2 regions of the Kosakonia radicincitans DSM 16656 genome follow, and region 1 is predicted to be linked to the other one. Evidence: predicted binding sites of a transcription regulator. Region 1 holds the regulator's gene; the other holds the start of a gene.
The links. The regulator Fur, encoded in region 1, represses iron uptake genes when iron is present. The targets are predictions, from matches to a motif close to ATAATAATGAGAACNACTATCAA.
Positions count from the first base shown of each region.

Region 2: fepB (Fe2+-enterobactin ABC transporter substrate-binding protein) is a predicted target of Fur. The motif match lies at 1,594-1,616, and genes of this name have one in related genera.

Region 1 covers NZ_CP018016.1:3,979,988-3,983,251, reverse strand. The annotation lists gene Y71_RS19210 (beta-N-acetylhexosaminidase) at 1-1,596, shown strand, start outside; gene fur (ferric iron uptake transcriptional regulator) at 1,703-2,149, opposite strand; gene fldA (flavodoxin FldA) at 2,439-2,969, opposite strand; gene ybfE (LexA regulated protein) at 3,133-3,264, opposite strand, start outside.
Region 2 covers NZ_CP018016.1:4,089,726-4,092,989, forward strand. The annotation lists gene entE ((2,3-dihydroxybenzoyl)adenylate synthase EntE) at 1-381, opposite strand, end outside; gene entC (isochorismate synthase EntC) at 391-1,566, opposite strand; gene fepB (Fe2+-enterobactin ABC transporter substrate-binding protein) at 1,754-2,713, shown strand; gene entS (enterobactin transporter EntS) at 2,794-3,264, opposite strand, start outside.

The DNA of each region.
Region 1 (3,264 bases):
CTGCTGGATCAGATGTCAGCGTATAAGCTGAACAAATTCCACTTTCACCTTACCGATGACGAAGGCTGGCGCATTGAGATCCCTGGTCTGCCTGAGTTGACCGACATCGGCAGTAAACGTTGCCACGATCTGAGCGAGAAAACCTGCCTGCTGCCGCAATTGGGTTCCGGCCCGGACAGCAACAACAATGGCAGCGGCCACTTCAGCCGAACCGATTACATCGACATACTGAAGTACGCGAAAGCGCGCCAGATTGAAGTGATCCCGGAAATTGATATGCCGGCACACGCCCGTGCAGCCGTGATCTCAATGGAAGCGCGCTATGAGCGCCTGATGAAAGAGGGTAAAGAGAAAGAGGCGAATCAGTACCGTTTGCTGGATCCGACGGACACCTCTAATACCACCGGGGTACAGTTCTATAACCGCACTGGCTATCTGAACCCTTGCCTCGATTCGTCGCGCAATTTCGTCGATAAAGTGATTGGCGAAATCCAGCAAATGCACAAAGAAGCGGGTGTACCGCTGAACACCTGGCATTTTGGCGGTGACGAAGCGAAAAACATCTATCTGGGGGCGGGTTATACCGACCAGAAAAAACCGGAAGCGGGCAAAGGTATCATCGATCAGAGCAAGCAGGACAAACCGTGGGCAAAATCTCAGGTCTGCCAGACTATGGTTAAAGAGGGTAAAGTTGCAGATGTTGAGCATCTTTCCAGCTACTTTGGTATTGAGGTCAGCAAGCTGGTGAAAGCGCACGGTATCGGTACCATGCAGGCGTGGCAGGATGGCCTGAAAGATGCCAAAAATGCCGCTGAGTTTGCCACCGATCACGTCAATGTTAACTTCTGGGATACGCTCTATTGGGGCGGTTTCGATTCAGTAAATGACTGGGCGAACAAAGGGTTCCGCGTCATTGTCTCGAACCCGGACTATGTTTACCTCGACTTCCCGAACGAAGTCCATCCGGCGGAAAGCGGCTACTACTGGGGCACGCGCTTTAGCGATGAGCGCAAGATCTTCAGCTTTGCGCCGGATAACATGCCGCAAAATGCTGAAACTTCACTGGATCGTGACGGCAATCCATTCAGCGCGAAATCGGATAAACCGTGGCCTGGAGCCTATGGTCTTTCTGCTCAGCTGTGGAGTGAAGTGGTGCGTACCGACAACCAGATGGAATACATGATTTATCCACGCATGATTGCGGTCGCAGAGCGTGCCTGGCACCGCGCCGGTTGGGAACAGGATTATCAGGCCGGGCGCGAGTACAAAGGCGGTGAAACTCATCTGGTCGATGTAAAAGCGCTGGATAAAGACTGGAGCCGCTTTGCAAATCTGTTAGGCCATCGTGAACTGGCAAAACTGGACAAAGCAGGCATCAACTACCGTCTGCCTGTACCGGGCGCGCGCGTGGTTGGCGGCAAGCTGGAAGCCAATACCAGCTTCCCGGGAATGGTCGTGGAATATTCTACGGACGGCGGTAAAAACTGGCTGCGCTACGATAATAAAGCGCGTCCTCAGGTGAGCGGGGAAGTGCAGATCCGTACCGCCAGCCCGGACGGTAAACGTTTCAGCCGTGTGGATAGCGTGAAAGCGTAATTATTGCTGAAGTAACCTGCCCGGCAGCGCAAACCTGCCGGGCATTTTTGTTTTTGAAGGGCAAAAAAAAAGCCAACCCGAAGGCTGGCTTGAGTATGAAAAGGGATTATTTCGCGTCGTGCGCGTGTTCATCTTCGCGGCAGTCACCCTCGGCGCAGTGACCGTACAGGTAAAGACTATGGTTCGTCAGACGAATACCGTGTTTCGCGGCGATTTCGCGCTGGCGCGCTTCGATGGAATCATCACTGAATTCGATCACTTTGCCGCAGTCGAGGCAAATCAGGTGATCGTGGTGATGCTGCTGAGTCAGTTCAAAAACGGATTTCCCGCCTTCGAAGTTATGACGGGTCACAATGCCGGCGTCATCAAACTGGTTCAGTACACGGTATACTGTCGCCAGCCCGATCTCTTCGCCCATGTCGATCAGTCGTTTATATAAATCTTCCGCACTGACATGATGGTTATCCGGTTCCTGAAGTACTTCCAGGATTTTTAACCGAGGAAGCGTGACTTTCAGGCCAGCCTTCTTTAATGCGGTATTGTTGTCAGTCATGCGGAATCTGTCCTGTTGCTATACGATTCACTTCCTCAATGGAAGTTAGAAGGAATGCACCTGGGATAATGCGTCTCATTATAGAACTGCCATGGCTAAATGAAAACTGCAAGTCCTCAAGTAAAGTAAGCTTTTAAAACGTGGTGTCACCAGCAACTCCTGTGCTTTATGACACCACTTTAGCAGGGCTTATTGTACAGCGATGGAGAAAAAAGTTAAAAATTTGTAGCAATTATTTCCATTGCTTTTACCTATTAATACCACGTAACCCACAGATTACGCCGTAAAATCAGGCGTTGATGATGTCATCAAGATGCAGCTCTTCGCGAACTTGCTTAACCCATTTTTGCACGCGTTCTGCGGTCAGTTCTGGCTGGCGATCTTCGTCAATGGCCAGACCAACAAAATGGTCGTCATCCACCAGACCTTTAGAGGCTTCGAAATGGTAGCCTGCAGTCGGCCAGTGGCCCACGATGGTCGCGCCGCGCGGCTCAATAATATCGCGGATCGTACCCAGCGCATCACAGAAATATTCTGCATAGTCTTCCTGATCGCCGCAGCCAAACAGCGCAACTAACTTACCATTAAAATCAATGTCTTCCAGCGTCGGGAAGAAATCATCCCAGTCGCACTGCGCTTCGCCATAATACCAGGTCGGAATGCCGAGCAGCAGAATGTCATATCCTTCGATATCTTCTTTGCTGCTTTTGGCAATGTCATGTACGTCGGCAACGTCCTTACCAAGCTGACTCTGAATCATTTTCGCAATATTTTCGGTGTTGCCGGTGTCGCTGCCGAAGAAAATACCTGTAATTGCCATGAGTAAAATAACCTCTTGAAACCTAATGAATATGATGGTGGCGCTACGCCCACAGATAAGGGCAATCATAGCAGAACAGAGAAGCGCGCGAAAACAGCTATCGCCGCGGAGTGCACTGTATGACACATGAAAACGTAGAAATAAGAGAGGTGATTCGGAGTAATTACTTTCCGCGCAATGCGCTCAGCTGTGCCAGCAGCATCTCTTCGATAAGTTCGCTGCGGCTCATGTCGCGCGCATCGGCAAGTTCGTTTAATGCATCAACGGCTTCAACATTCAGTTTTAGCTCGACGCG
Region 2 (3,264 bases), 110 kb from region 1:
ATCGGCAATCAATAGCGCCGGTTTGATCTGTGCGGCATAGGCGGTCAGTTCGCTGCGCTGATGGCTGAACAGCGCATTCACCGGCGCAACGCCGAGTTTCAGCAGGGCAAACAGCGTAATGTAGAACTCCGCCACATTGCCCAGTTGCACCAGCGCGGTCTGGCCGCGGGCGATCCCCTGCGCCTGCAAGCTGCACGCGAGGTTATCGGAAGCCTGATGCAACTGGCGGTAGCTCAACGAACGCTCGCCATCAATTACTGCGGTGGCATCGCTGTGCGCATGGCGGGTCAAAATGTCAGTAAGCGGCAGATCCTGCCAGTACCCTTTTTCGCGGTAACGGCGGGCGAATTCTTCCGGCCAGCGGGTAAAAGGAATGGTCATCTTCGCTCCTCAGTGCAGACCAAATGCGTTCAGCATGGTGGTCAGTTTCACCCCGGTTTCGCGCCACTCCGCCAGCGGCGAGGAAGCAGGCACAATACCGGCACCGGCAAACAGCCGGACGTGGTTTTCATGAATGCGGGCGCAGCGGATGGTCACCACCCACTCGCCATTTCCTTCGTCATCGCACCAGCCGACAATGCCGCCGAACAGTTCACGATTGAATGGTTCCAGTTCGGCAATCAGCTTTTTCGCCACCTGATGCGGGAAACCGCTCAGCGCAGGCGTCGGGTGCAGCAGGCAGGCGAGCGTCAGGGCGTTTTCTCCCGCCAGCGCCGTGCCTTCAATTGGCGTCGCCAGATGCCACAATGTCGGCGTGGTCACCAGTTGCGGCGAATCCGGTAAGTTCAGAGAGCGGCTTCGCGGCTGCAGCACTTTTTTCATCGCCTGCGTCACCAGTTCGTGCTCGTGACGATCTTTTTCCGACGCCAGTAACTTGTTGCCCGCTTCGCGATCCAGCATGTCATCCGGCTGGCGACGGGCGGAACCGGCCAGCGGCAGCGAACTGAAGTGGTCGCCCTCTTTGCGCAGCAGCAGCTCCGGGCTGGCGCCCAGCAGCGCGCCGCCATCCGGCAATGGAACGTGGAAGTTGAAACTGGCCGGATTCTGGGCAATCAGCCGCTCCAGCAACACGCCGCTGTCGATGCGGCTGTCGGTGGCAATCTCAATCAGACGGGAGAGCACCACTTTGTCCACTTCCGGCGTGGCGGTCTTCTGCACCGCGCGCGCCACCATCTGCATGAAGGTTTCCTGCTCCGGGATTTCACGTTGCGCGACAACATTCGGCATGTCACTGGCGTTGAAATAGCGGGCAGAACGCTGGCGCGCCGGACGGGAGAAGGTTTGCCACGACGCCGGAATAAACAGCGCGGAAGGTTGCGTGGTATCGAACGGGATCGCGCCAACCATCACCGGCCGGGCCACGCCCTGCGCTTTCGCATCGGCAAAGGCCTGCGCCAGTTTGGTCTGGAAGGCGCTCTCCGGAGAATCACCGCCGACGGCAGGTTCAGAGAAACGGGCAACGCACCCGGAGGTTATAAAACTGCGGTACGGCGACATAAACAAAAACTGATCCGCGGCCAGTGTCTTCGCAGACTGCTGGATATCCTCAGCCAGGGACATATCCATATCATCCTCCAACAATGATAAGTGAGATTAATAATGATTATCATTTGTGTTTTGTGGCGGTAAGATAAAAAGTTATTACCCGCGCTGTCAACAGCAGATTCCTCTTCTGCGCCGCTAATGCTTGCATCCCCTTCATACAATGATGAAAATGAGAAGCATTAACCTCAACAAAAACAGGACGCAATCCGTGAGATTTTCTTTTTTGTTCCGTAAGCCCTTAGTGATTCTGGGCATTTTTGTTTTAGGACTAACCTCAGCAATCGCCGCCGACTGGCCTCGCCAGGTCACCGACAGTCGCGGTACGCATCAGCTCGACAGCAAGCCGCTGCGCATTGTGTCAACCAGCGTCACCCTTACCGGATCGCTGCTGGCGATTGACGCACCTGTAATTGCCAGTGGTGCGACCACGCCGAATAACCGTTTCGCCGACGCGCAGGGCTTTCTGCGCCAGTGGGGCGATGTGGCGAAACAACGCAACGTCGCTCGTCTTTACATTGGCGAAGCGAATGCCGAGGCCGTTGCCGCACAGATGCCGGATCTGATCCTCATCAGCGCTACCGGCGGCGATTCCGCCCTTGCCCTGTACGACCAGCTTTCCACCATCGCGCCGACGCTGGTTATCAATTACGACGATAAAAGCTGGCAGGCGCTGCTCACCCAACTGGGTGAAATCACCGGCCAGGAAAAACAGGCCGCTGCGCGCATCAGCGAATTCAACCAGCAACTGGCCGACGTCAAATCACGGATGAAACTGCCGCCGCAGCCGGTTACTGCGCTGGTTTATACCCCCGCCGCGCACAGCGCCAACCTGTGGACCAGCGACTCCGCGCAGGGCAAGTTGATGCAGCAACTGGGCTTCGCCCTTGCGCCGCTACCGGCCAATCTGCAAACCAGCCAGAGCCAGGGTAAACGCCACGACATCGTGCAACTGGGCGGAGAAAACCTTGCTGCCGGACTGGGCGGTGAAGCGCTGTTCCTGTTCGCCAGCGATCAAAAAGATGCCGACGCGCTGAACGCGAATCCGTTGCTGGCGCATCTGCCTGCGGTACAGAACAAACGCGTTTACGCCCTCGGCGCAGAAACCTTCCGCCTGGACTACTACAGCGCTACCCGCGTGTTGCAGCGTTTGTCGGCGCTGTTTGGTTAATCTGTTTGCCGGTCTTATCCGGCCTGCGATCGAGATCCGCTAAACATGTAAGCCCGAAGCACCATCCGGCCGTAAGCTTCCTATGCAGTAGGCTGCGTCTGACGAAAACGGCGCAGCTCGCTGAGCGCCACCACCAGCACTAAACCGATCGCCGCCAGTACCAGCCCGCTGATGCTCGCCGATGAGGCGGGCGTCATCATCGATCCCATCGCCCCCAGCAGCGCCGCGCCAATCGCATCGCCCGTCACGTTCTGCGCGGTCCACAAGCCGTTAATACGCCCGAGCATCGCTTCCGGCGTCTGGGTTTGCAGCAGGGTGTACTGCAACAGCGAACTCACGGCGGTCAGCCAGCCGCATAATGCCAGGAACAGCACACCAAGCGCCCACACCGGCATCAGGCTGAACAGCCCTATCGCAACAAAAGCGCCGACGCTGGTCATCAGCATAATCACGCCAGGCCTTTCGCTGTGCGCCAGCTTGCCGCTGGTCAATGCCCCAATCGCCGCACCAAGCGGCAACGCGGCATACAGCAGGCCGATTTCCGCCGCCGA